DNA from 3 places in the Clostridium nitrophenolicum genome. Region 1 is predicted to be linked to each of the others. Evidence: predicted binding sites of a transcription regulator. Region 1 holds the regulator's gene; each other region holds the start of a gene.
What was found. Region 1 encodes LexA, which represses DNA repair genes until DNA is damaged. Its sites were predicted from a motif close to CNAACANNTGTTNG; they were not measured.
Positions count from the first base shown of each region.

Region 1 (10,273 bases):
TTAGAAGTTCTAAAAGAGGTAGCTCTAGATAAGAATGCTTCAGAGCAAATTGATTTTTCTTATATAGAAAGAGAAAATATACTTAAGGAAATAGCTTCTATTGATATATTAAACATGACACCTATGGAAGGTTTCAATAAGCTTTATGATATAATAAAAAGAACAAAGACATTATAGAAGCTTAAATCGTAGTTAGAAGGTGATTATTTGAAGAGAATTAATATATTAGATATAGAAACTTCTAATAAAATAGCGGCTGGTGAAGTGGTGGAACGTCCTTCTTCTGTTGTAAAAGAATTAATTGAAAACAGTATAGATTCAGGAGCGAAAAATATAACTGTAGAAATAGAAGATGGAGGACAAAAAAGTATTAAGGTCTTAGATGACGGCCATGGTATTCATCCAGAAGACATAGAAAAGGCTTTTATGCCTCATGCAACAAGCAAAATAAATTCCATCAACGATATATACTCTATAAATACTATGGGTTTTAGAGGAGAGGCTTTAGCCAGCATTGCTGCAGTTTCAAATACTGTTTTAAAAAGTCGAACTGAAGAGTATGATTATGGAAAGGAAATTTCCATAAATGGCGGTGTTTTAGATTATATTAAAGATGCAGGTTGTAATGTAGGCACAAATATAGAAATAAAAGATTTATTCTTTAATGTTCCTGCAAGAAAGAAGTTTCTTAAGTCATCCAGCAGAGAAGCTGCTTATATATCAGATATACTTAATAGGCTTGCATTGGCTAATTCTAATATTTCTTTTAAGCTTTTTAATAATGGGAAAAAGGTTTTAAATACATATGGAACAGGCAAGTTAACAGATGCTATAAGAGCAGTATATGGTAAATCAATATGCGATAATGTTATAGCTTTTGAGAAACATTCGGATATATCCTCTATTCATGGATTTATTGGTAATGCAGAGATAAGTAGAGGAAGCAGAAATAATCAAAGTATATTTGTAAACAAGAGATATATTAAGAGTAAGCTTATTACTGCAGCAGTAGAAAATGCATTTAAATCCTTTTTGACTGTTAATAAATACCCCTTTTTTGTTGTTTTTTTAGATATATTCCCAGAGTTTATTGACGTAAATGTTCATCCAACAAAATCAGAAATAAAATTTAGGGATGATAGAGAGATTTTTAAGTTAACTTTTGATGCGGTTCATGAAGCTTTAAGAAATAGCTTAAGAAGCTCTTTTGATATACCTTTTGACGATGAGATTAGAGAAAAGGATGAGGAATCAAATTATATAAAGAAAGAAATCAGCACCATTCAATTGCCAATAGACTTAAATACTTTTAATGAAAGTAATTATAAAGTTGAAAATTATGGCAATAATAAAAACTATGAGTGCAATCTAGAAAATAACTTTTTAAGTAATCAAAAAAATGATTTAAAAGAATTAAGTTATAATGCAGCTGATAGTATAAAGGAAAGTGAAGTATCAAAGCAAAATACGTCACTTGATATTAATAGTAATGAAGGATTAAGTGAGCAAAGTAATCTGAAAGAGAATATAGGAACAGGGGAAGAATCAAAGGAAGAAAAGGTTGCAAAGTTCCCAGCTCTTACTATAATTGGGCAGTTCCGAAGCACATACATTCTTGCAGAAGCTTTAGACAACTTATATTTAATAGATCAGCATGCAGCACATGAAAAGATACTGTTTGAAAAATATAAAAGAAGCATACAAGAAAATAAAGTTATGTCACAGGTTCTTATAACTCCAGCGGTTATTGAGCTTACACCAGAAGATTGCGATTATTATTTAGAAAATAGTGATATATTTAAAAAATCTGGTTTTAATATCGAAGTCTTTGGAGAAAATACCATAAGTATAAGAGAAGTACCTCTTATATTAGGTAAACCAGACATTAAAAATTTATTTATGGATATACTAGATAATTTAAAAAATATGGGTTCTGGGCAAACCTGGGAAATTAAATATAACTCCATAGCTAAACTTGCATGTAAATCTGCAGTAAAAGCTAATGATAGTTTGTCAAATATAGAAATGAAAACGCTTATTGAGGATTTAAGGTTTATTGAAGATCCTTTTACTTGCCCCCATGGAAGACCGACCATAATGAAATTTACATTAAATGAATTAGAGAAGAGATTTAAGAGAATACAGTGATAAAGGGGGATTTTATGAAAGACTTATTTATACTTGCAGGCCCTACAGCTGTTGGAAAAACAGATATCTCTATAAAATTAGCTAAGAAGCTTAATGGAGAAATAATATCAGCTGATTCTATGCAGATATATAAACATATGGATATAGGTTCAGCTAAAATTACCAAAGAAGAAATGCAGGGGATACCACATTATCTTATAGATATCGTAGAGCCTGAAGAAAGTTTTAACGTCTCTGAATTTAAAAAAATGGCAAAGCAAGCAATTGATAAGATAGATGAAAGAGAAAGACTTCCAATGCTAGTTGGAGGAACCGGCCTCTATATAAATTCTTTAATTTATAATTATGATTTTACAGAGGCATCTGTAGATGAAGAATATAGAGAGTACTTACAAAGCATGGCTGAAATCAATGGAAAAGAATATGTACACAATTTACTAAAAGATGTTGATTTAGAGTCTTATAATAGATTATTTCCAAATGACTTAAAGAGGGTTATAAGAGCTTTGGAGGTATTTAAACTTACAGGAAAAACTATAAGTCAGTTTAATTTAGAAAATGACATTTATGATATACCATATAATGTTTATTACTTTGTTCTAAATATGGATAGAGATAAACTATACGACAGAATAAATAGAAGAGTGGATATTATGATTGAAAATGGACTTATAGATGAGGTTAAGAAACTAAAAGCCATGGGATGTACTGCAGATATGCAGTCGATGAAGGGAATTGGCTATAAGGAAATACTGCATTACTTAGATGGTAATATATCTCTTGATGAAGCAATTTATCTTATTAAAAAGGGAAGTAGAAACTATGCTAAAAGACAGCTTACATGGTTCAGGAAAGATGACAGAGTTATATGGATAGATAAAGATGAATTTAATGATGAGAATGAAATAGTGGAATATATAACAGGGAAATTTCTTTCATCAAAGAATTCGTAAAATATAAAAGGAATTTTATAATATTTATAGAATTAATATAATTAAAAGTTGTGGAGGGTGAAGAATATGAGTAAAACAGCGAACAACCTACAAGATATATTTTTAAATGGAGCAAGAAAGAATAGAACCTTTGTTACAATACATTTAACAAATGGATTCCAAATTAAAGGCAATGTAAAAGGTTTTGATAGCTTTACAGTAATATTAGATTGTGATGGTAAACAAATGATGGTATATAAACATGCAATTTCTACTATTACACCTTCAAAGCCAGTTTTATTTAATAACAATGTTTCAGAAAGTGATACTTAAGAATAGGCTTATAATTGCCTATTCTTTTTTTATATGTTAATATAAACAATGTATTATTCGCACATGATGAGGCTTAAGGCATCGTGTGCTATGACAGGTTAGGATAAAATTCAGGAGGTTTTTATTTAAAATGATAGATCTAACGAAAAAACAACTTAGCAAAACTTATGGTATAAGTGATAGAACAATTGAACTTTATGAACAAGCTATAGATGATATAAAAGAGCAGTTTGCAATCTATGATGAAATAAGAGAATATAACCAATTAAAGGTTTTAAGCGCACTTCAAGCTGAAAGAATAAGCGATTCACATTTTACTAATTCATCAGGTTATGGGTATGGTGATATAGGAAGGGACTCCTTAGATAAAGTTTATGCAAGAGTTTTTAATTGTGAAAGCGCTTTAGTAAGACCTCATTTTGTAAATGGAACCCATGCATTGGGGGCAGCACTATTTGGGAATCTAAGACCTGGAGACACAATGATATCAATTTGTGGTACTCCATATGATACACTACACAATGTAATAGGTATCAGTGATAAAAAAAATATTGGTTCATTAAGAGAGTACGGTGTAAATTACAAGCAAGTAGATTTAACATCAGATGGCAGTTTTAATTTCGATAAAATTAAGGTTGAGCTTGAAAATGATAAAAGCATCAAGCTAGTTCATATACAGAGATCAACCGGTTATGGCTGGAGAAAGGCTTTATTAATCTCAGATATAAAAAAAATCATTGATTTTGTTAAAAATATAAGACCAGAGGTAATATGCTTTGTGGATAACTGCTATGGAGAATTTTTAGATACTCAAGAACCTACAGATGTAGGAGCAGACTTAGTAGCTGGATCTCTAATCAAAAATATAGGTGGAGGAATAGCGCCAACAGGAGGATACATAGCAGGAAAAGAGGAATATGTTACTCAAGCTTCATATAGATTGACTGTTCCTGGTATTGGAGGAGAATGTGGTTCTACTTTTGGAGTTATGAGGCTTTTATATCAAGGTTTATTTCTTGCACCCCAGGTTGCAATTGAAGCTGTAAAAGGAGCTCTTTTCTGTGCAAGAATAATGGAGCTTGCTGGTTTTGAAGTGCTTCCTAAATATACGGATAAGAGAAGTGACATAATTCAAGCAATCAAATTTAATGATAAGGAAAAGCTTATAAATTTCTGTAAGGGTATACAACTTGGCTCTCCTATTGATTCCTTTGTTCAATGTGAACCATGGGATATGCCAGGATATACAGACCAAGTAATAATGGCTGCAGGTGCATTTATACAAGGTTCTTCCATAGAGCTTTCGGCGGATGCTCCGATAAGAGAACCTTATATAGCATATCTTCAAGGTGGACTTACCTTCGACCATGCTAAAATAGGAATACTTATCGCTTTATCTAAGGTTATAGGATAATTATTAATTAGTTTCTTATAGGTATGAAATTTGTTCTATATGAATTTTACTAAGTAAGATTTTTTAGAGGATAGAGGACAATGAAGGAGTATTTCTCTTCGCTGCGCTGCGAAAAATCTTTAATTATATTATAAGCCGATGCTTCGCATTAGTGAAACATCGGCTTAAAAATATATTAGTTTTCTGACGTAAGGAAGAAAACTCACCTACATTGTCCTCTGTCCCATGTCAATTGTCATCTTAAAAGTGCTTGGCATTTTTCTTATAGTTTAATATTGTCTATATATGCCAACAAGCTTCCCAATAACTTGACAGTCTGGTACAATAATAGGTTCCATGTTTTTGTTCTCAGGCTGAAGCCTTATATGATCCTTTTCTTTAAAGAATCTTTTCAGTGTTGCTTCATTCTCTATTAGAGCAACAACTATGTCGCCATTTTGCGCAGAGTTTGCCTTTTCAATTATAGACAAGTCGCCATCCAGTATACCAGCTTCAATCATACTTTCACCACTTACCTTTAACATAAAAAGCTCTTTGTTGCTTTTTACATAATCTATAGGAAGTGGAAATATGTCTTCTATATTTTCAATAGCTAAAATAGGAGAACCAGCAGTTATAGTTCCTATTATGGGAATGTTTATTATTTCTTTTCTATTCGCAGAGTTTTCTATAACTTCAATAGTTCTTGGCTTAGTAGCATCTCTTTTAATAAGACCTTTCTTTTCAAGTCTTTCAAGGTGACCGTGAACTGTAGATGTAGATTTTAATCCAACAGCGGCACCAATTTCTCTGACTGATGGAGGATATCCTTTTTCTTTGATTTGATTTTTTATATATTCATAAATTTCAAGTTGTTTATTGCTTTTGTGTTCCGCCATAAAATGCACCTCTTTAATTTAGTTATCTTGAATTATATCATATAGAATACTAAATATCAAACTTATGTTCTGTATTATAAATGTGAATTTTGGAAATAATTAACTTAGAGACTGAACTTAGAAATTGTAATCCTATACACTTATGTATACAAGATTATTTGTAAATCTAAAGCTTGGATTTTTAATTAGATAATGTATAATAGTATGTAGACTATTTTTACATATTGTTCATTTAGAAAGGAAGTAGCCATGAAAAGAGAAATTTGTATATTTAGCAATAAAAAGAGCTGCACTGATTGCGGAGAATGCGAAAAATGCGATTTGAATGCAAGTAAAAAGTGTAATAACTGTGGTAAGTGCCTAGAGATGGAAGGGTACGATATGAAAGCTATAAAAATTGATGAAATTATTGAGGATGATTTAGACTCAAAAGAAGCCAAGATTGAGTTAGAAAATAATAAGGAAATTGTTGCTCCAACAACATCTGAGCATGATATGAAAGAAGCTGAGGAGGAGTTTGAGCAAAGGGAAGAGTTGTATGATGAGTACATAGATGATTACGAGCTTAGTGGAGAGAAACAGGACGAAGATGTTTGGAATGATAACATAGAATATATTGATGATATAGATGGTTTAAGTGAATTACTAGAAGATGAGGATAAACTTAAAGAAATAACCTCTGAGGAATTTCCTGGATTTATCAGATTTAAAGGAAGAGACGATTATAATTAAATTAAGTAACACTTGTGTTAACATTAAAAAAATAAGAAGTAAAGATCTACAAATAAGGTAGCCAAAAGTAATAAATATTGCTGAAGATGTAAAAGCTGACGTCGTTTTTTATACGGTGTCAGTTTTACTTTTAGTTAGACTAATTCATGAGATTAGCATAGCTCGCAATAATTATAAGATTCTAGTTTATTATTAATAATTGTAGAAGTTTGAGGATTAGTAACAGTTAAATATGTGGTAAAATATTCTTTAAATAAGGATTAGAATAAAGGAGTGACATAGATAATGAATTTACAGGAGTTAAAAAATTATTGTTTAAATAAGAAAGGAGTTTATGAAGACTTTCCTTTTGATGATGAAACATTAGTACTTAAAGTTGGCAGTAAAATGTTTGCACTTACCAATATTAATGAAAAAGATTTAAAGGTAAATTTAAAATGTGATCCTATTATGTCTCAAGACCTAAGAAGAGAATATAATGCAATAAAACCTGGATATCATATGAATAAGACACATTGGAATACTGTTGAAATAAATGGTTCAATAGATGATAAAACTATAAAAATGCTTATTGATATTTCCTACGATTTAGTATTCAAAGGGCTTAAGAAAAAGGAAAGAGAAGAAATATTAAAATAAAAGTTCTAATTTCACCTATATTTTATTTACCTCTATATTAGTAATTATAATTTACAAAATATTTAGATTATATGTTATAATAAGTATAATGTTATTAAATAATACAAATTATCAACTAACAATATTACGTTATTTATACATAATATTTAATGGTGATATAAATTTAAAAGGTGTGACTCTATAATTTTGTAAAAACTTAATTACAAGAATGGAGGGATTTCGATGTATGATGTAATAATAATTGGTGCCGGAGTAATAGGTGCTAACATTGCCAGAGAACTTTCAAAGTACAATCTTGATATTTGTATTCTTGAAAAAGAGGAGGATGTGAGCTGCGGTTCGTCCAAAGCTAATAGTGGTATAGTACATGGTGGATATTCAGACGAGCCTGGTACTTTAAAAGCTGAACTTTGTGTAAAAGGAAACAGAATGTTTGAACAGCTTGAAAAAGAATTAAATTTTGGATACAGAGAAACTGGCTCGCTGGTAATTGCTTTTTCTGATGATGAGAAGAAGCATTTAGAGAATCTTTATAGAGATGGCATTGCCAATGGTGTAGGCGGATTGGAAATAATAGATGGTACTGAAGTAAGAAAAATGGAGCCATACTTAAGCAAAGAAGTAAAATGGGCTTTATACTGCAAAGATTCAGGAATATGTTCTCCTTATGAATTTACTATAGCTTTAGTTGAAAATGCTGTGGAAAATGGTGTGAAATTAAAATTAAATTATGAAGTTAGCGATTTGGAAAAGCTAGAAAGTAGCTTTAAGGTTACAACAAATAAAGAGATATTTGAAGCTAAGTATGTTATAAATGCAGCAGGTGTTCATAGTGATAGTATTTCAAGAATGATAGGAGTAGATGATTTTAATGTTATCCCAAGAAAAGGAGAATATGTTATATTCAATAAAGATCAATCCTATTTGGTGAAAAGAGTGATCTTTCAGGTGCCGACAGAAAAAGGTAAAGGAATATTAGTAACTACCACCTATCACGGTAACCTTATGATAGGTCCAGACGCCCAGCAGGTAGCGCATAGAGAAGACGTATCTACAGACGAAGATTCAATTAAAGCTATTGTTGAAACAGCTAAAAAATCTGTAAGTGGTTTTGATATGAAAAAAGCCTTAACTTCCTTTGCAGGGGTCAGACCTACTAATACAAGAAAAGATTTCATTGTGGAAGAAACAAAGGTGAAAGGTTTCCTAAATGTAACAGGTGATTCTCCGGGATTAACATCTTCACCTGCTATTGCTAAAAAGGTATTAGATATACTTAAAAATTCAGGATTGAATTTGGAGGAAAGGAAGGATTTTGAACCTTACAGAAAACCTATTATAATTAAAAAAAGTGAAGATTTTGATGGGGATGTTAATTCTAAAGAACCAGATAAGCATATAATATGCAGATGCGAAAAAGTTACCGAAGCGGAGATTATAGATGCATTAGAAAGAGGTATTAAAATAAAATCTATTGACGCTATTAAAAGACGTACAAGAGCTGGGATGGGAATGTGCCAAGGAGCTTTCTGTGGGCCAAGAGTAAGAGCATTAATTGCAAAAGCTTTAAATATAAAAGAAGAGGAAGTTCCGCAAAGGGAAGCAAAATCTTCTGATCTTCACAATAGAGTAAAAAGGATTAATATTATGGGAATGAAGTAAAGCTAACTAAAAATAGTATACCTAGTGAATATGAAGTTATTGTTGCAAAAAATGTTTCTTTAAAATATAATATAATCATAACTTATATGGTTATTAAATCCAAATAGCATTAAAGACGCAAATCATGACGCTGAAATGTGTTGTAATATTTAAATGTATCAAAAAAGGAGTATGTTTTATGATAGAGGTTGTTCTTAACTAACTAATTAAATAGTTTCATCTAGAAGTTGTGAAAAAATCTGATTGAATCAGGTTTATTTGCCATGTAATTCTTTTAGATGATTAGTTAAGAACAGGGAAGCGGTTAAATCAATAGGGATATACTTGGGAGTAGTATACCGTGCTTTCAGCACGGTATTTTTATGCCCCTTTTACACAATATCCCTACCTTTTTATTGATACATTTTTAGGCTGCAGGTGAACCTATGTTCATTTGCAGCCTTTTTGCGTCCAGTTTTATTAAGGAGTGATGTTTATGTTAAGTGTAGGAATCTTACTCTAATAAAGTCAAATTCGTTCAACTAAACTTCAGATGGGGTTAAATGCCTAAATGGCATTTAACGGGCGGGGAATCGCCCAGGATTGTAAACTAAAACTCAACCTGAAGTAAGTTTCACTTTATATGCGTCCCAAGATATTAGTAGCAGTTAGCTATAAAACAAACTAGTAAAAAAGTAGGAGGAATAAAAATTGAATAATAATACCATTGAAATATTAGAATATAACAAAATAAAGGAGATAATTTGTGAATATGCTATTTCAGAGCCTGCTAAGGCAATTATAAGAAAATTAGAACCTTCGGCAGATATTAGAGAAATAGAAAACTGGATGAGAGAAACAACAGAATCCAGAGCTATTATAAACAGAAGTTCCAGCGTACCAATTCACAGCTTGACTAATATTGAAAAGATTATGTCTAAACTTGGTAAAGGGGCAGTGCTCCAGCCAGAAGAATTTACGGCAATATACGAACTTTTAAAGGAGGGAGTCAGACTTAAAAGATTCATGGAAGATAAAGTTGTAGTTGCACCTATTGTTAGCAGCTATGCACAATCAATATATGAACTTAAAGAGCTAGAAGAAGAAATAGAAAGATGTATATACAGAAATAATGTTATTGATAAAGCAAGTACAGAGTTATCAAGAATTAGAAAGAAGATAGCCATAGCCGAAGATAGAGTTAAAACTAAACTTGAGAATATCCTAAAGAACTCCAATTACCGTAAATTTCTTCAGGATAACCTTATAAGTATGAGGAATGGCAGATATGTAATACCTATAAAAAGTGAATATAAAAAAGAAATCCAAGGAAATGTTTTAGATAGTTCTGGAAGTGGCTCTACAGTGTTTCTGGAACCTGCTGAGGTTAAGAGAGCACAGGACGAATTAAATTTATTAAGAATCCAAGAGGAAAATGAAGTATACAGAATACTTTCAACATTAACTGTCATGGTAGAAGGCTATGAAAGAGAACTATCAATAAATATTGAAACTATGGTTCATTACGATTTTATTATGGCTAAAGCAAAGTGTAG
Region 1 covers NZ_AP042469.1:4,052,347-4,062,619, reverse strand. The annotation lists gene mutS (DNA mismatch repair protein MutS) at 1-177, shown strand, start outside; gene mutL (DNA mismatch repair endonuclease MutL) at 208-2,148, shown strand; gene miaA (tRNA (adenosine(37)-N6)-dimethylallyltransferase MiaA) at 2,163-3,101, shown strand; gene hfq (RNA chaperone Hfq) at 3,168-3,413, shown strand; gene ACZ5N4_RS19160 (methionine gamma-lyase family protein) at 3,544-4,827, shown strand; gene lexA (transcriptional repressor LexA) at 5,097-5,705, opposite strand; gene ACZ5N4_RS19150 (hypothetical protein) at 5,955-6,437, shown strand; gene ACZ5N4_RS19145 (MmcQ/YjbR family DNA-binding protein) at 6,723-7,076, shown strand; gene ACZ5N4_RS19140 (FAD-dependent oxidoreductase) at 7,299-8,738, shown strand; gene ACZ5N4_RS19135 (endonuclease MutS2) at 9,429-10,273, shown strand, end outside.

Region 2 (10,273 bases), 2.1 Mb from region 1:
AAGACAAATAGAAGAACAAATTCAGGATATGCAATCTAATCTATTTACACTAAAAGATCTATAGAATGGACGTACGGAGGAAGAAAAATGAAAATAAAAACCAATCCAATTTTAACAAGAATTATATTATTTATAGTATTGGTATTATCATCTTTTAATGTAGTTGCTGCAGGGAACTATGTAAATGATGAAGCAAATGTATTAAGTTCCAATGTTATAAGTAAAGTTAACGATAACTTTGCTGAGTTAGAAAAAAATACAAAAGCGCAGGTAAAAATATATATACTTAAGTCCTTAAATGGTAAAAACATAGATGATATGGCCATAGAAATAGCTAATAAAGGGACATCTACGGATAAGTATGCTATTTTTGTGGTTGCTGTAAAAGAACATAAGAATAAATTTATAGTTGGCAAAGGGTTAAATGATGTATTTAGTCGGGCAGAGTTAGATAGAATAGCAAATTTACCTAATAGTTATTTTAAGAGTAATGACTTTAATACAGGTATTTTAAAAGTAGGTGAAGCCATAGATCAAGACATAACAACAAAAGCTGTTAAGACTGGCAAGGCTGTTGTCAAAAATGATGGATACAGTAAAACAGTAGAACCTAAAAAAAGTCATGCTTCATCAATAATATTAGCAATAGTCTTAGTTATAGCTGTGGTAGGGTTTATATATTATATTAGACGTAAATCTGATAAAAGGGTTAGAGAATTTGCTAGAAGACATGATTTAAATGATTCTTCTAGTAATAAGTTCAAATCAGCTAATATGGGAGAAAATACTTATAAGTCAAATAGTTCATCTACATATTCATACGATGAAGAACCGAGACATGCTAGTTATAGTGACCCAAGTTCACGGGTGGTGCATAATACAACAGTAATAAATAACGGTAATAATATGAATGGCTTTGTAGAGGGAATGTTAGTAAATGAAATGCTACATAATCATCATGAGCATCATTCTCATTACGATGAAAATAGAATTATAGATGATAGGCACTTAGATACAACACCTAGCTATACAAGTAATGATGATGACGAAAATAAATTAAGTAGTGGAGATTGGGGACTATCAAGTGGAAGTTCTGATTGGGGATCATCTAGCGACTCTGGATCATGGGATAGTGGATCATCAGATTCAGGATACTCAGATTGGTAATCAAAAAATTTGAGACATAATTCAGACTTAGTCCAATTTTATTTACTATATAATGAATGTAAAGCGAGATATGGCTATTAAATGAAATGGTCAAACAGCAGAGATTACAACTGTGTGACATCAGTAAAGCACTTGGAGAAATCTGAGTGCTAATTTATTTTAAAATAAATTAGGAATGTAATAAAATTGTCACAATAATGTAACATTAGACATTTATAATAGAAATTGTCCTAAGTTAATAAAGCTTAGAGGAAATAGCCAAAATCCCTTTTTATTCAATAATATATTCATATAGGCACTGGTAGGACTACTGGTGCTTATTATTTTGTGAGATATTAATGAGAAAAATGAAACTGAAATAATGATAGCTATAAAGTTAATAAAATGAATATTAACAATATTTAAAAAATATAATATAATATTATTAGATAATAAGTTTTGTTAGTGGTTGGTTTTAATTAAATCAATAGGCACCTTGGATCACATACCCCTATATGCAAATCCATTATAATAAGGATTTTAATTTAGGTACAAAGTTAATTGTGGAGGTGTAGATAAATGACAGACTTAACATCTCAAGAACAATCAAATAAAGATGAAAATATTGATCAATCAATTGAAGTGTTGGAAGAGGATAATGATACTTCGTCAGAAAGTAATGCAGAGACTATAGCGTTAACTGTATTTGCAATTATTATTATGGGTATATTAATAGTTTTGTTTATGTAGAGCCTTAATCGGGCTCTTTTTCATTTCAAAAACAAACAATAAGTGAGATGATGATACTGTAGTATGAGTGACATAAGAACTTAGACTAAGAATAAAAATGCTAAAACTCATGGATTTTTAACCAATAATTGGATTGACTACAAACATATGTTCGTATATAATGGAGTATATGTACAAATAATAGATTCAGGGTGATACTTATGAATGATAGCAAAAGAATTATATTCCATATCGATGTAAATTCTGCATTCTTATCATGGGAAGCAGCGTATAGATTACAGCAAGGAGAAAAAATTGATTTAAGAGAAATTTCCTCTGTAGTAGGTGGAAATGAAGAAAGTAGACACGGAATTGTGTTAGCGCAATCTATCCCTGCTAAAAAGTTTAGCATTAAAACTGGTGAACCTTTGTTTACAGCAAGACAGAAATGTCCTGAATTAGTTGTAGTTCCACCACGCCACAATCTATATCTGCATTGTAGCGATTCATTGGTGGAAATATTAAAGGATTATACTCCGGTAGTACAAAGATATTCTGTTGATGAATGCTTTTTAGATTTTACTAATATGGAACATATATATCCTGATATTATAAAACTAGCTAATAGTATAAGAGAACGTGTTAAAAGAGAACTTGGATTTACTGTAAATATAGGTATCTCTAATAACAAACTACTTGCGAAAATGGCATCAGATTTTAAAAAGCCAGATAAAGTTCACACACTATTTCCAGAAGAAATAAAAAGTAAAATGTGGCCTCTTCCTGTTGAAGATTTGTTTTTTGTTGGCAGAGCTACGCTTCCTAAGTTGAATAAGCTAAATATTTTCACAATAGGTGATTTAGCAAACTACGATTTAAATATTATAAAGAATATATTTAAAAGCCATGGAGTTATGATCTGGAATTATGCAAATGGCATAGATAACAGTGAAGTGAGAAAAAGTAACAGAGTCGAAACAAAGAGTATAGGTAATTCAACCACATTGCCTTTTGATGTGAAAGATAAAGAAACTGCACATAAAATTCTACTATCCCTTGCTGAAACAGTAGGAATGCGACTTAGAAAATCACAAAACTGCTGTAAGTTAGTTGCTATATATCTTAGAGATGCTGACTTCGTAAGCTACTCACATCAAATAAAGTTATATTGTCCAACAGATTCTACTAAAATAGTTTCGAGAATATGTTTCCAATTATTTGATGAGTGTTGGAAATATAGACCTTTAAGAAGTTTAGGAGTATCAGTTGGTGAGCTGTGCAGCAATGATTTTTGCCAGTCATCTATTTTTGACGATCCTAATTTAGAAAAGAATAGGTCTATTGATAAGGCTATGGATTCTATTCGTTTAAAGTATGGTAATAACTCTGTTATAAGAGGTACCTTTTTACACTCAGGGATTCATCCTACTACTGGTGGTATAGAATCCGAAGACTATCCTATTATGTCAAGTATTTTATAAGGAGATAGTATATGAAAGTAGTTGCAAGATCAATAGATATGGTAGCATGGTTCGATAAAAACGGGGTACCAAATCCGGTAAGATTTAGGTTAGATGGGGAAGAAGATGAGTCTATTATTATAAAAATAGATAAGATTATTACTAGAGATAAAGAGAAGTTAGCAGGCAATCATATGATTATTTTTAACTGCAAAGGATGTATTAATGGAACACAAAAGTTATTTGAAATTAAATACGAGTTAAGTACATGTAAATGGATACTGTATAAAATATAAAGATTAAATAAAAGAAATTAAATAGTGTTGCAAATAGTAAAAAGCACTCTTGAATATTCATGAGTGCTTTTAAATCTATTAAAATCTATAAACGTTGATATTTAAACCTTAAATTTTTGTATCATATTGTTAAGATTCTGTGCAAGTTCAGCTTGTGCTTGGGCAGATTTTGATACTTCATCAACAGCCATTGTTATCTCATTTATACTATTTGATATTTCTTCAGAGCTAAATACAGATTCTTCTGATACTGATGACACACTTTGAATGCCGCTAGACACTTGTTTTATTGTTTCGCTAATTTGTGTTGCTGCTGATGCTATGTCTTCAGACATATTGCTAATAAATTCCGAATCATTTTCATACTGGATTCCTGTTTTTAATAATAATTCATAACTTGGCTTTACATTATTTGTGATATAAGCAAGTATTTGAGTTCCACTATCTGATAAGTTGTCAAAGGCTAATTTAACCTGTTTAACCATGTCTTGAATTTGTGTAACAGCATAAGATGATTGCTCAGCAAGTTTTCTAACTTCATCTGCTACTACGGCAAATCCTTTACCCTGTTCACCAGCTCTGGCAGCTTCTATTGCTGCATTTAAAGCCAGAAGATTAGTTTGTTTTGATATATTTGCTATGGTATCTGCCATTACTTTTATTTCTTCAACTATTTTACCTTCTTCTATAGCTCTTATAATATTGGCGTGTTTTTCGTTATAGGTTTTATTTCCAATATCTATTTCTTTTTCTGCTCTAGCTTTTATGTCAATAGCACGTTTTCTAATCTCTCTTACTGAAATAGCTGAATTCGTTGATTTGCTTGCAAGGTCACCTGTTGTTGAGTTTATCTCTTCTGTTGAAGCACTGATTTCTTCTGTGACAGCGCTTAAATCTTGCGTGCCTTTTACTATTTGTTCTGTTGATTCATTTACTGCTTCCATATTTGCTGAAATTTCTTCAGTTGTAGCTGATAATTCTTCACTTGCAGCACTTATATCGCTAGCGTTGATAATTATATCGGAAATCAAATCTCTCACATTGTTACTTGCACTGTTTAATGATTTAGCGAGGTCTCCTATTTCATCTTTAGAATCAATATGTATTGTTTGAGTTAAATCACCTGATCCAAGAGCTTTAGCAAATACTACTACCTGTTTCAACTGTTTTGAGATTATAGAAGCAATTGTAAATCCTAGCACAATTGCTGTAAATAAGCCAAATATAATTACGCCGATCACAGTGATAAGAGATGTTCTATATATGGAGTTGTTTTTCTCATAATCTTTTTGAGCTAAATCCATATTAAAGTCAACATATTTATTTAGAACTTCAGACATCTTAACTCTTGTTACATCGGCTTTATGAAAGGCAGCTAGAGCCTCATCATAATTGCTAGCTTTTACTGATTTTACAACATCTTCCCTTGATATTCTATAATCCTGAAGGAGTTTAGTAAATTGTGAATACATTTCTCTATCCTGCTCTGTTGTAATTGTACTTTGGTAATCGGAAAGAAGTTTATCATTTTTATCTTTTAGTTGATTGATTTCGTTTTCAAGATTTTGAACTTTATTCCTATCTTTCTCGTATACTAATGACAACATATCTGTATGAATTTGCAAAATGTTTTGCTTTATTTCTCCTATAGTTTTTATACCCATCAAATCTACTTTATACATAGAAACAGAATTTGAATTTATTCTTGACATATTATACATACCTATAAAGCCTACTATGCCTATAAATAATGCAATTAAAGTAAAAGTGGATATTAATTTTTTAGCGATTTTAAAATTATTAAACCATTTCATAAAAATAATGCCTCCTAAAAATAAATATAATTAATTTTCGACTATATTCGAAAAATGTTTATATAAAAGTACATATTAGTTTATAATTTTACATATATTTATATTATATATGTAAAATTATACAATTTTATCATAATAGATAAAGAACCTAAATCTACTAGAGATCCAGGTTCTTTGGTTATATTACAAAGTAGGAATATTCTTCATTATTGGGTTATTTTTACATGTAAATACTTATAAAGACATATAGTCTATAAATGTTGATATATCTAAATTATTATATAAAAATATTCGATAGAGAATATTTAACGATTTTAATGGTATAGTATATTTTAAGTGGCATTAATAATTATTAATATGGAGATGGTAACATTGCAGATAGATTTATCAGAAAAAGAAATAAAATTATTAAAAAAAGCTATCATATCTACAGTTTCTATGGCATCAATATTAGACTTGAACGGAACTGAAGAACTGAGTGCTATATATGATAAATTAGATGAAACCAATGAAATGTCTGAATAAAAATACCGAAGGAAAAGCTTAAAAAATTGTGTTAGAATAATATCATAGAAGTTGTGTCACACAGCAGGGATTACAATTGTGTGGTAACAGTAAAGCACTGGTAGAAATACTGGTGTTTATTTTTTATTGAAATGTAACATTATAATAAATTAATCATATAATGAAATTAATTAGGATAAAATACATTAATTACCTCATGTTTATAGTGCTGGCAGAGATGTCAGCACTTATTATTTTTAAAGAAATTAGATAAAAAACAAACCGCAGCGTAAGCTGCAGTTATGTTTAATTGATTTAGGTATATATTTATTATTAATTTTGTCTATGATAGTGAGGATAATATGGATAATATGGATAGTATGGGTAATATGGATAGTATGGATAATAGTAAGGACGCTGATAATAAGGTCTTGGATAGTAAGGTCTTGGATAGTAAGGTCTTGGATAGTAAGGTCTTGGATAATATTGCCTGAATTCATCGCCATTAATGTTATAGTCATTTGCGTTATCATCATTGATGTTATCATCTCTATACATCATATGATCTCCACATCCGCATTTTCCTTTATGGTCCATGCTATATGGCATTGTCTGAGTAGGCATCGTTTGAGCAGGCGAAACCTGTGATGGATACATTTGATAAGGCATCATTTGAGATCCATACATCATAGGACAACACATTCCAAAATCATAATATCCATGATGATGGTGATGTCCATGATGGTGATGATGATGGTGGTGACGAGCATCATCTAAATTTTGATTAAGATCCTGTTCAAAGTCCTGATTTTCGTTTCTATACATTAATAAGCCTCCATAAAATTTTTACACACAATATATAATATGCAGAAGTTAAAAAAAGGTTACTAAATTAAAAAAAATGTGATGGATATATTAGCTTTGCAAAGTATTTATAGAAAAAGGGAGAATATACGGTTATAAAAGTAACTGCCATAAAATATGACAGCTACTTTGAAGTAGTAATATAAATATTCTCTTAAATTAATCAGCGCTTGTATAGCCACTCATATAGTGAATGTGGCCATCTTCAAATTCTACTCTGGTTCTAAAGGAATGATAATGACGTCCATCTGGTAGATCTATTGCAGGACTTGTTTCAGTAACATATCTGTGTTCATGACCATCATTAAAAGTTGTAATACCCCTCATACCGTGATCATGAGGTACTCCAGTTGGTGCCTTAGAAGTGATTCCTCCGTAATGGTGAATATGACCTTGATTATATGTTGTTGTACCTGAATAACTGTGAGAATGTTGTGGCATTGAAATTCCTCCAAGTTAATTTATACATAAATAATATATGATTATCTTAACCATAATGTTACACTTGAAAAACTATAATTAAAAATGTAGATAAATTTAGATACAGAATAAAGGACATTGAGGTAATAAAAAAGTTATTATATCTACAGTTTCTATGGCATCAATATTAGACCTGAGTGGAACTGAAGAACTGAGTGCTATATATGATAGATTACATGAAGCTAATGAACTGTCTAAATAAAAATGCCGAAGGAAAAGCTTAGAAAACTGTGTTAAAATAATATCGTAGAAGTTGTGTTACACAGCAGGGACTACAACTGTGTGGCAACAGTAAAGCACTTAAAGAAATCTAAGTGCTTATTATTTACAAGTTGTTAAAAAAGTATATGATTATTTAACAGTAATGACATATTCATGTAACAATTAGTATTTATAATAATAGTTATCCTAAGTTACCCAAACTTATAGGAAACATTAATGGTCCCCTTTAAAATACATATTTTATAAAGCACTGGTAGAAATACTGGTGCTTATTTTTTACAAAGTCTTAACATGAAGATAACTCATATTATACAATTTGATGTTACTATAAATGTGAGGGCAAAGCTAAGCATTAAAATATAAAAATTATAGCTAATTACCAACCTTACAATTAAATATATTCGACAAAGGCATTAGTAGAAATACTAGTGTCTTTTCATTTGATAATAAAGTTATATTAGATAGTGCTATAAGTGTTTATTTTCGAATGAATGTAGAAGATATATGCTAGTAACTAAAAAACCAGGGATTTTCATCCCTGGCATAAAGATTGTATCAACTGTATCAATATCAAGGCAATATTAAAACTGTTTATTGACAGCGAATATTACTATTAAAAGATATGCATTCAATGATACAGCCTTTATAAAAATAGAATGTGCTAAATTAGTATTATTATTCTGGTAAATATAGGTGATAAGGTTGGGAAATAAATAATTTATTATAGAAATTAAAGAAAAGGTCATAAAAAAGTGCTCCACTAAACCTAAGAATCAAAGAAAGTAATAGAAATTTTACAGTAAATTTATATATTGTAAATAATTTCAATATATTATAGAAGCAGCAAATAAAATAAAATTGGCAGAAGAGAGGAATGGGGTTTGAAAAAAGTAACAATAAACATAGTATGGGCTATTATAGCAACTGCAATGCTGCTTCCTTTCATATTAACAATAGTAATAAATGCTCCTAGAGCTATACGATGGATACTTAAATAAAATTTAATTTATGTCCAGATGTTTTAGCTGAATATAATATGTAAGGAGCTGAGATTTATGATATGGAATTTATAAAACAAAAAAGTACAGGCATCATTATAGATTTAAGAGAACTGGCAAAGATTCATTGATTAAAGGATTTTAAAGATCTTTGTGTATATTTAGAGAAGATGCAAGAAAATGTACTGAAAGCTATTTAGAATTTTAATATAATTTATAATAGAGTAATTACTTAAAGATGTGATTACTTTTTTTGACGTGATAAAAAATACTAGATGTTCTGAAAGAAACAAAAAGAATACTTCTATGAAGAAGAAATGAAAAACACGCAATATTACAAAAAATGATATAGAAATAAAACATTTAAACTATTTTTAGAATATTACAAAAATAATTTAATTTTATATTTTAATAAATAATATACATTTAATTATTAAATTTATGATTTAATAAGCATAAATTTAAATTTAATTCTAATCAGTACAATTATTAGAATTAAATTAATAAATTTGCAACAAAAAGTTTACATATTAAATATTGAAATTTTACACTAACATCCAGTCGGAAATGGATAATCAGAGGATAATACATACAAAAACCCTTCAAAAATGTCGTTGTCAACCAATTAAATCCATGATATTATATGTAACAATAAAATGATTTAAATAATTCATTTTGGAGTTATTTGAATTGCATTTAAGGAGGAAAAAAAAGAATGGAGAGCAACAACAAGAAATTAGGTTGGAACAACCTTGCCTTGATGGCTTTTGTAAGTGTTTGGGGATTCGGAAATGTAGTAAACGGTTTCGCAAGCCAAGGTATGAAGGTAGTTGTTTCATGGATATTAATGTTCTCATTATATTTCGTACCATATGCATTAATGGTAGGGGAAATGGGATCAACTTTTAAAGATAGTAAAGGCGGAGTAAGTTCATGGATTAAAACAACATCTGGTACAAAATTAGCTTTCTTAGCTGGTTGGACATACTGGGTAGTTCACGTTCCTTACTTAGCTCAAAAGCCACAGGGAGTATTAATAGCTTTAGGATGGGCTGTTAATCAAAATGGGTCTATGGTTAAAAATATGAATCCAATGATCCTACAGTCAATGTGTTTAGTAATTTTCTTATTATTTTTATGGATATCATCAAAGGGTGTAAATTCAATAAAGAGAATTGGTACTATAGCAGGTACGTCAATGTTTGTTATGTCAATTCTTTACGTAATATTAGCTATAGCAGCACCAGCTATAACTACTGCTCATACATATAGCATTGATTTCAGCATGAAGGCATTAATGCCAGATTTTAACTTTGATTACTTAACAACTTTAGCAATATTGGTGTTCGCAGTTGGTGGATGTGAAAAGATATCACCATATGTAAACAATATGAAAAATCCTTCAAAGGACTTCCCTAAGGGAATGATAGCTCTTGCAGTAATGGTTGCTGTAACAGCATTACTTGGTTCCTTTGCAATGGGAATGATGTTTGATCCAAACAATATTCCAAAAGACTTAATGATGAATGGTGCATACTATTCATTCCAGAAATTAGGACAATACTATGGATTAGGAAACTTTTTCTTAATAATATATGCAATTGCAAACACACTAGCACAAATTTCAGCTTTAGCATTCTCAATAGATGCTCCAATAAAAGTTTTATTGGCTGACGTTGATAACAGATTCATACCAAAGTCATTAACTAAGATTAATGAAAATGGTACACCAGTTAACGGATATAAGTTAACTGCAATAT
Region 2 covers NZ_AP042469.1:1,998,228-2,008,500, forward strand. The annotation lists gene ACZ5N4_RS09285 (TPM domain-containing protein) at 88-1,167, shown strand; gene ACZ5N4_RS09290 (hypothetical protein) at 1,726-1,896, shown strand; gene ACZ5N4_RS09295 (DNA polymerase Y family protein) at 2,097-3,356, shown strand; gene ACZ5N4_RS09300 (hypothetical protein) at 3,368-3,631, shown strand; gene ACZ5N4_RS09305 (methyl-accepting chemotaxis protein) at 3,733-5,445, opposite strand; gene ACZ5N4_RS09310 (hypothetical protein) at 5,818-5,970, shown strand; gene ACZ5N4_RS09315 (hypothetical protein) at 6,283-6,774, opposite strand; gene ACZ5N4_RS09320 (YmaF family protein) at 6,973-7,254, opposite strand; gene ACZ5N4_RS09325 (amino acid permease) at 9,229-10,273, shown strand, end outside.
Region 2: a site for LexA is predicted at 2,037-2,050, ahead of ACZ5N4_RS09295 (DNA polymerase Y family protein). Genes of this name have one in related genera too.

Region 3 (10,273 bases), 380 kb from region 1:
ATTAAGCTTAGCAATTGTTGATTTGGGAATAAGTTCCTAGTTGACAGATAGAGACAAGCATGATAAGATGTAAATCCAGTCGCAAATGAGCGACATGATCCTTGAAAATTAAACAGAGATTAAAAATCAAGATGATTTTTATTAAGTAAACTAAACCAGCAATTCTTTTGAACTACTTGTTAGTAGTCAAAAACAACAGTAATGAGCATTCAAACTTTTAAATTGAGAGTTTGATCCTGGCTCAGGACGAACGCTGGCGGCGTGCCTAACACATGCAAGTCGAGCGATGAAATCCTTCGGGATGGATTAGCGGCGGACGGGTGAGTAACACGTGGGTAACCTGCCTCAAAGAGGGGGATAGCCTCCCGAAAGGGAGATTAATACCGCATAACATTAGTTTTTCGCATGGAGAACTAATTAAAGGAGTAATCCGCTTTGAGATGGACCCGCGGCGCATTAGCTAGTTGGTGAGGTAAAGGCTCACCAAGGCGACGATGCGTAGCCGACCTGAGAGGGTGATCGGCCACATTGGAACTGAGACACGGTCCAGACTCCTACGGGAGGCAGCAGTGGGGAATATTGCACAATGGGCGAAAGCCTGATGCAGCAACGCCGCGTGAGTGATGAAGGCCTTCGGGTTGTAAAGCTCTGTCTTTTGGGACGATAATGACGGTACCAAAGGAGGAAGCCACGGCTAACTACGTGCCAGCAGCCGCGGTAATACGTAGGTGGCGAGCGTTGTCCGGATTTACTGGGCGTAAAGGATGCGTAGGCGGATTTTTAAGTGAGATGTGAAATACCCGGGCTTAACTTGGGTGCTGCATTTCAAACTGGAAGTCTAGAGTGCGGGAGAGGAGAGTGGAATTCCTAGTGTAGCGGTGAAATGCGTAGAGATTAGGAAGAACACCAGTGGCGAAGGCGACTCTCTGGACCGTAACTGACGCTGAGGCATGAAAGCGTGGGTAGCAAACAGGATTAGATACCCTGGTAGTCCACGCCGTAAACGATGAGTACTAGGTGTAGGAGGTATCGACCCCTTCTGTGCCGCAGTTAACACAATAAGTACTCCGCCTGGGAAGTACGATCGCAAGATTAAAACTCAAAGGAATTGACGGGGGCCCGCACAAGCAGCGGAGCATGTGGTTTAATTCGAAGCAACGCGAAGAACCTTACCTAGACTTGACATCTCCTGAATTACTCGTAATGGAGGAAGCCCTTCGGGGCAGGAAGACAGGTGGTGCATGGTTGTCGTCAGCTCGTGTCGTGAGATGTTAGGTTAAGTCCTGCAACGAGCGCAACCCTTATCATTAGTTGCTACCATTAAGTTGAGCACTCTAGTGAGACTGCCCGGGTTAACCGGGAGGAAGGTGGGGATGACGTCAAATCATCATGCCCCTTATGTCTAGGGCTACACACGTGCTACAATGGGTAATACAAAGAGAAGCAATACAGTGATGTGGAGCAAAACTATAAAATTACCCTCAGTTCGGATTGTAGGCTGAAACTCGCCTACATGAAGCTGGAGTTGCTAGTAATCGCGAATCAGCATGTCGCGGTGAATACGTTCCCGGGCCTTGTACACACCGCCCGTCACACCATGAGAGCTGGCAACACCCGAAGTCCGTAGTCTAACCGTAAGGAAGACGCGGCCGAAGGTGGGGTTAGTGATTGGGGTGAAGTCGTAACAAGGTAGCCGTAGGAGAACCTGCGGCTGGATCACCTCCTTTCTAAGGAGTCGACAAAGTAGGTAATTCTACTTTGAAGGTTTGTTTACACTCTGTTTAATCTTGAGGGATTATTTACTAGTTGATTTTGAATAATCAACATGATAAAATAAATCTCCAATTGTTCTTTGAAAATTGCACAGTGATATTAAATAAAAGTAAAGCTGAAGGTAAAACTACTTATTATATAAGTAAGTAACCTTTGTAGATTTAAGAATTAATATAAATTAATAGTAGCGAGCAGTACAAGGAAGTAACTGAATGAGGAGCAGAGTTTACTTAAGGTAAATGAGCACCGCAATGAAGGAAGCTGACGCAGTAATGCGAAGGTAATATTAATTTAGATGGTCAAGCTACAAAGGGCGCATGGTGAATGCCTTGGCACCAGTAGTCGAAGAAGGACGTGATAAGCTGCGATAAGCTTCGGGTAGGCGCAAATAGCCTGTGATCCGAAGATTTCCGAATGGGGCAACCCACACTACTAACGTAGTGTACTGTAAACTGAATTCATAGGTTTATAGGGATATACCCGGGGAACTGAAACATCTAAGTACCCGGAGGAAGAGAAAGAAAAATCGATTTCCTAAGTAGCGGCGAGCGAAAGGGAAAGAGCCCAAACCAGGAACTTGTTCCTGGGGTTGCGGACAGATCACAAAAGTTGTGATTTCTTAATTGAAGAGAGCTGGAAGGCTCCGCCGTAGAAGGTAACAGCCCTGTAAGTGAAAAGAATAGCAACGAGATCTGCTCCAGAGTACCACGAGACACGTGAAACCTTGTGGGAAGCAGGGAGGACCACCTCCCAAGGCTAAATACTAACTGGTGACCGATAGTGAAGCAGTACCGTGAGGGAAAGGTGAAAAGAACCCCGGGAGGGGAGTGAAATAGAACCTGAAACCGTGTGTCCACAACCGGTCAAAGCACTTTTACGTGCGATGACGTGCTTTTTGTAGAACGAGCCAGCGAGTTACGATATGTAGCAAGGTTAAGCACTTAAGGTGCGCAGCCGAAGGGAAACCGAGTCTGAATAGGGCAATAAGTTGCATGTCGTAGACCCGAAACCGGGTGACCTATCCATGGACAGGTTGAAGCGGAAGTAAAATTCCGTGGAGGACCGAACCACGTTGGTGTTGAAAAACCATGGGATGAGCTGTGGATAGCGGAGAAATTCCAATCGAACTCGGAGATAGCTGGTTCTCCTCGAAATAGCTTTAGGGCTAGCGTTGAGAATGAGTAATGGAGGTAGAGCACTGAATGGGCTAGGGGCTGACAACAGTTACTGAACCCTATCAAACTCCGAATGCCATATACTTGAATCTCAGCAGTCAGACTACGAATGATAAGATCCGTGGTCAAAAGGGAAACAGCCCAGATCATCAGCTAAGGTCCCAAAGTGTAAGTTAAGTGGAAAAGGATGTGGGATTTCTAAGACAACTAGGATGTTGGCTTAGAAGCAGCCACTCATTCAAAGAGTGCGTAATAGCTCACTAGTCGAGAGATCCTGCGCCGAAGATGTCCGGGGCTAAAACTTACCACCGAAGCTATGGGCTCGAAAGAGCGGTAGAGGAGCTTCCTGTATGGATTGAAGTCGTACCGAAAGGAGCGGTGGACTGTACAGGAGTGAGTATGCTGGCATAAGTAGCGAGAAATAAGTGAGAATCTTATTGGTCGAAAACCTAAGGTTTCCTGAGGAAGGCTCGTCCGCTCAGGGTTAGTCGGGACCTAAGCCGAGGCCGAAAGGCGTAGGTGATGGACAATCGGTTGATATTCCGATACCGCCAACTGACGTTATTACAAATGGGATGACGCAGGAGGATAAGATGTGCGCACTATTGGATGTGCGTCTAAGCGTTTAGGTATACAGGATAGGCAAATCCGCCTGTATTAGCTGAGACGTGATGGGGAGCCCTTATGGGCGAAGTATCTGATTCCACGCTGCCAAGAAAAGTCTCTATGGAGGAAGTTGGTGCCCGTACCGCAAACCGACACAGGTAGGTGAGGAGAGAATCCTAAGACCAGCGGAAGAATTGTTGTCAAGGAACTCGGCAAATTGACCCCGTAAGTTAGCGATAAGGGGTGCCTACGCAAGTAGGTCGCAGAGAATAGGCCCAAGCAACTGTTTAGCAAAAACACAGGTCTCTGCTAAAGCGAAAGCTGATGTATAGGGGCTGACGCCTGCCCGGTGCTGGAAGGTTAAGGGGAACACTTAGCGCAAGCGAAGGTGTGAACTTAAGCCCCAGTAAACGGCGGCCGTAACTATAACGGTCCTAAGGTAGCGAAATTCCTTGTCGGGTAAGTTCCGACCCGCACGAATGGCGTAATGACTTGGGCACTGTCTCGACAACAAATCCGGCGAAATTGTAGTGCAAGTGAAGATGCTTGCTACCCGCGATTGGACGGAAAGACCCCGTAGAGCTTTACTGTAGCTTAGCATTGAGTTTCGGTATTGTCTGTACAGGATAGGTGGGAGACTGAGAAACAAGGGCGTCAGCCTTTGTGGAGTCATCCTTGGGATACCACCCTGACAGTACTGGGATTCTAACCGGTGGCCATGAATCTGGTCACGGGACATTGTTAGGTGGGCAGTTTGACTGGGGCGGTCGCCTCCTAAAAAGTAACGGAGGCGCCCAAAGGTTCCCTCAGAACGGTTGGAAATCGTTCGTAGAGTGCAAAGGCAGAAGGGAGCCTGACTGCGACACATACAAGTGGAGCAGGGACGAAAGTCGGGCTTAGTGATCCGGTGGTTCCTCGTGGGAGGGCCATCGCTCAACGGATAAAAGCTACCTCGGGGATAACAGGCTGATCTCCCCCAAGAGTCCACATCGACGGGGAGGTTTGGCACCTCGATGTCGGCTCGTCGCATCCTGGGGCTGAAGTAGGTCCCAAGGGTTGGGCTGTTCGCCCATTAAAGCGGCACGCGAGCTGGGTTCAGAACGTCGTGAGACAGTTCGGTCCCTATCCGTCGCGGGCGTAGGAAATTTGAGAGGAGCTGTCCTTAGTACGAGAGGACCGGGATGGACTGACCTCTGGTGCACCAGTTGTTCCGCCAGGAGCACAGCTGGGTAGCTATGTCGGGACGGGATAAACGCTGAAAGCATCTAAGCGTGAAGCCCACCTCAAGATTAGATTTCCCATAGCGTAAGCTAGTAAGACCCCTTGAAGAACACAAGGTTGATAGGTCAGAGGTGTAAGCATGGTAACATGTTCAGCTGACTGATACTAATAGGTCGAGGGCTTGACCAATACAATTCACTGTGCAATTTTGAGAGGGCAAATGTCTAAATGACATTTGCCGGGTAATTTAGCTAACACCAGTTAGCGTTAAGAATTACCCGGTGTTCCTTAAAAATGAAAAAACAAAAAGTAACAACTAAAAATTGATAGAAGCGAGTAGTACAAGGAAGCGACTGAGCGAGGAACAGAGTTTACTGATCTGTAAATGAGTACCGCAGGGAGGGAGCTGACGAAGTAATGCGAAGCTTATAGCAATTTTTAATAGGAAACTCACTCAGCAGAGCTGAGGAGTACTGATTCGTTACCAAAATCAAAGATTTTGACAAATCAGCATCTGGTGATTATGACGTGAAGGTAACACCCGTTCCCATTCCGAACACGACGGTTAAGCTTCACAGTGCCGATGGTACTGCAGGGGAGACCCTGTGGAAGAGTAGGTCATTGCCAGGTAATAATGAAAACACTAAGCAAATGCTTGGTGTTTTTTTATTATGCAAATAAGCAAGTGTAATATGCTCAGTGCTAACAGGTAGGTTAAGCTTTACAGTATTGATATAATGTAGGGAAAGCTTTGTAGAAGCATATAGGACGTCGGCAGATTAAAGTGCTAATTAGGAAGTTGCAATTAGAAAAGTAAAAATTAAATTAACAAGTATATCAGCAAACTATGTATGAAATAAATCCAATAGGTGTCATTCATATTAGAAAAAAGTCTTGACATTAGCGCAGTCTGGAATGACACCCTATAAATTGAATTCTAAATTAGTTTGCGAATATTAAAGTTATCTCTAAGCAAAGCCCAATTTTGCGGGAATGGAAAGCCTAGTGCCCAATAACTTATGCCTCCCAAATTATAACTCTTTACTGCATCGAATTTTGCTTGAGCACTGCGAGCGTCTTCAAACCATACTTCATGCTGTCTTCTTTGAGAATCTGTATAGTTATAATATGGTGTTTGTGATAGTGAATCATACTTTATATCAGCATTATATTTTATTGCTCTTGATACAGCTTCTTGCATACTGAAAGTTTCAGCTTCTTGACCAGGTACATGAGGAAGGAGCCAATCTCTAGCGTATAATTGAAAACCAAAATAAATTTTTTCTCTTGGAATAACAGAAACTGCATAATCTAGAACACGTATTATTTCATTTAATGGTGAAATTGCTTGAGGTGGCCCTAATCGATATCCCCATTCATAGGTCATAAGTATAACAAAGTCAGCAATTTTTCCGTGTGCAGCATAATCATGAGCTGTATATAGTGTGCCTTGCTGTTCTGCACTAGTTTTTGGTGCTAAAGCAGTTGAAACAAAGAATCCTTCTCTGTGCAGACGAGTTACCAAACGTTGAAGAAACTGATTGTAAAGTTCACGATCAGCAGGAAGTACACCTTCAAAGTCAATATTTATACCTCTATATCCTTTTTCTTTCATTATATTGATTATGTTTGTAAATAAATTCTGTTGAATATCAACACTAGATAGAACAACATGAGCAAGATTTTGACCAAGATCAGTGGAGGTAAAGTTTGTGATAGACATCATTGGTATCGAATTTACAGCATAAGCTAGTCTTATAACTGCGTTATCTTCTATTGCCTGAAGACTTCCATCTTCTCGTATTCTATATGCAAAAGGACTTAGATATGTTAAATACCTAGCTTCTCTTCTTATAGTTGAGATATTTTGATTACTAAAATCATAAACATATCCATTTACATATATACTAGGCTTTTGGGTGCGAGGGATAACTATTGTTGTGCCTGGAGATACCATGGCGGGATTACTAATTTGGTTTGCTTCCAACAAAGCTTCGAGAGAAACTCCATAATCTTGTGCAATTTCCCATAGGGTCTCTCCTGGGCTAATTGTATGTCTGCGTGCAGGTATATATAGTTTCATGCCAGGATAAATAGAATTAGGATTAACATTTGGATTTGCTTTTATAATTTCCTGAACAGTGATCCCGTAGATTTGTGCAATCCTCCATAAAGATTCGCCTGATTTTACAGTATACAAAAAGTCTTCTGTTGGAATTACTAATGCCTGACCAGTAACTAACTGATTTATATTCTGAAGTTCGTTAACAGCTATTATTCTTTCTATAGGTACATAATAGTAATTTGAAATTTCCCAGAGTGAATCACCTGGCTTTACTACGTGAATAAGCATCTATAACCTCCAAATTTTAATTTACATTTATAGCTTATGCGTAGAATGTAAGAAAAATGAGAATTCAGGCAAATAGTAGTTTAATAAAAATATTTAAAAGCTCAGAATTCAATTTCTGAGCTTTTTAAAAATAACTATTTAGTTTTGCATCATGACCTACTCGAGTAGACATAATTGATTTTTACAATCTTTATAGCTAAAAATCAGAACTAAATAAAGTAAGCTGTTGAAGTTTTGTTTCTTCTAATGAAGAAACAGATACCCCGATAAGTCTAATTTTTTCCTTAAAATCAATAGAATATAGTATTTCTAAAGCTTCATTTAAAATATCCTCTTCCTTTGATATATGCATTGGTAAGGTCTTGTTCTTAGTATGATTTTCAAAGGTTGAGGTCTTTATTTTTAAAGTTATAGTTTTTCCGCTTAAGCCTTTAGTTATTAGAGTTTTAGATATAGAGCTGCAAAAGCTTTTTATATAAGCTTCTAATTCTTTTTTATCATTAGTATCACTTCTAAGGGTAGTCTCTCTGCCAATAGATTTTCTTTCTCTGGATATTACTACTTTTCTATTGTCAATCCCTCTAATTCGTTTATATATTTCAACACCATATTTACCAAAAAACTCAGTTAAAAACTCTTCTGAAAGGTGATATAATTCTTCGATGGTAAATATACCTATGGCATTAAGTTTTTCAGCGGATTTTTTGCCTAATCCGTAGATTTTGTTTATAGGTAAAGGTAAGAGACTCTTTGGTATCATATCTTCCGTTATAATTTTTAAACCATTTGGTTTATTCCAATCGGAAGCAAGTTTAGCAAGAAACTTGTTGTAAGAAATCCCTACAGAGATAGTAAGTCCTGTAGTGTTTTTAACTTTTTCTTTTATATACATAGCTACTGAAACAGGATCTTTTTTTAATTCAGTAATATCAAGGTAAGCTTCATCGATACTCAGTGGTTCCACATAGGGAGTTATTTCATAAAATATTTGAAATATTTTTTCAGATACTTCTTTATACCTAAACATTCTTGTAGGAAGATAAATTCCATTAGGACAAAGTGCCTTAGCTATATACACAGGCATGGCACTTCTTACACCATATTTCCTAGCTTCATAGGAGCAGGTTGCAACTACTCCTCTTTCTGAAATCCCTCCAACTATAACAGGTTTTCCCTTTAACTTTGGATTATCTATAACTTCAACAGAAGCAAAAAAAGCATCCATATCTACATGTAGAATAACTCTTTCCATCCGTATTTTCCTCCTTTTAGTCGGAACACCGGGTAATTTTGATCGTTTCCACCAGCAAAATTGCCCGTTAAAGTCCATTTAGGACTTTAACCTCCAAAAGTAAAAATGGTTTAAATTCATATGAACATTATTATATCATATAAAAAAATGAAAGAGAACACTTGTTTGTGTTGTATAATAAATAATCTCTACTAGGTAAAATTATTTTCAATAAAAATTACAAATATTGTGAAATTTATTAAGTAATAGTAAAATTATATTAACACTATTTTAAGGGAGATTAAGGGATATGAAAAAATTATGTTTAAAAAATAAACAAGAAGTCACCCTAAGAGAAGCTAAAAAGGAAGACGCCCAATCTATGATAGATTTTTATAATTTGGTAGGAGGAGAAACTGATTTTCTTTCATTTGGGAAAAATGAGTTTAAAATGCCTTTGAAAGATTATGAAAAGTTTATAGAATCTACAGCAGCAGAAAATAATTCAATAATATTGGTAGCAACAATTGATGATAAAATAATAAGTATAGCATCTATTACTTCTAATCAAAAAGCTAGATGTAAACATATAGGAACTTTTGGAATAGCTATTGCAGAGCAATTCTGTGGATTAGGTTTAGGCAGAAAGATTATGGATTATCTTATAGAATGGTCAAGTTCAAATGGCATAACTAAAAAAATAAGCCTTTTAACTAGAGAAGATAATCATCGCGCAATAGATTTATATAAGAAAGTTGGGTTTGAAGAAGAAGGTATATTAAAGAAAGAAAATTATATAAATGGAGTTTATTATAATACAATCATAATGGGATTGATTCTCTAGATTCGTATAACTTTTAAATTAATATAAATTATATAAAGAAAAAGCACTATTTCTAAAATTATGTTTTAGAAATAGTGCTTTTTATATCTAGTTATTCTTATAGAAATAGTAATGCAACACCTATTAGAGCAATAAAAGAACCGAATATTTCTTTTGAAACTATTTTCTCTTTAAACACAAAGATTGATGCTGGTATGATTAATATAGGTGTTATAGAGGTTATTGTTGAGACAATAGCTGTAGGTGCATGCTGTACAGCTAATAAAGATAAAGATACGCCAATGAATGGGCCGAAAAATGACCCAATAGTTATGTTTTTCATAGCTTTCTTATCTTTTAACGCTGTAAAAACATTTTCCCAATGTTTTTTTACTGTAACAACAATGCAAAAGCCAAAGATTGCTGCTATAATTCTAATTTGAGTAGCCGCAAAGGGGTTATAGGATCCCATTCCAAACTTGCTGAAAACAAGCCCAAAAGCTTGTCCTAATGCTCCTAAAAAAGCATATGTCAATCCTTTTATAGGATGAGAAAAGGTAATTTTCTTGTCATCGGAACCTTTAGTTAATATTACAAGAGCAATACCTATAATTGTTGTAGTCATTCCTACAAAACCTAATAGTGTTATTTTTTCTCCCATTAATATATAACCTGTTACTGCAGTTATTGGTGGTACTATGGACATTATTAATTGTGATATACGTGAACCAATTTCTACATAGGCCTGGAACAAAAATAAATCTCCTAAAACAAAGCCTATTAATCCTGATAAAAGCAACCATACCCACGTATAGCCTGATGCATCTATAGGTAAAAGCATTCCCCTAGTGAAAAAATTAAAGACTGAAAGTAATATAAAGGCTATAAAAAGTCTTATTATATTTACACACAGAGAACCAACTTTTTTCCCTGCGGATTCAAAGGCAACTGCAGTAACTGTCCAGCATACCGCCGTTGCAAGTGCAGCTAATACTCCTAAATGTGATTGCAACATAAAATATTCCTCCATCTTTTGTTCTTGTTATAACTTAAACTCACTATTATATTCTAAGGTGCGAGGTAATATATGT
Region 3 covers NZ_AP042469.1:3,672,904-3,683,176, reverse strand. The annotation lists rRNA gene ACZ5N4_RS17545 (16S ribosomal RNA) at 219-1,727, shown strand; rRNA gene ACZ5N4_RS17540 (23S ribosomal RNA) at 2,071-4,964, shown strand; rRNA gene rrf (5S ribosomal RNA) at 5,289-5,405, shown strand; gene ACZ5N4_RS17530 (LysM peptidoglycan-binding domain-containing protein) at 5,713-7,128, opposite strand; gene ACZ5N4_RS17525 (DNA polymerase IV) at 7,325-8,380, opposite strand; gene ACZ5N4_RS17520 (N-acetyltransferase family protein) at 8,670-9,203, shown strand; gene ACZ5N4_RS17515 (DMT family transporter) at 9,301-10,197, opposite strand.
Region 3: a site for LexA is predicted at 8,535-8,548, ahead of ACZ5N4_RS17525 (DNA polymerase IV). Genes of this name have one in related genera too.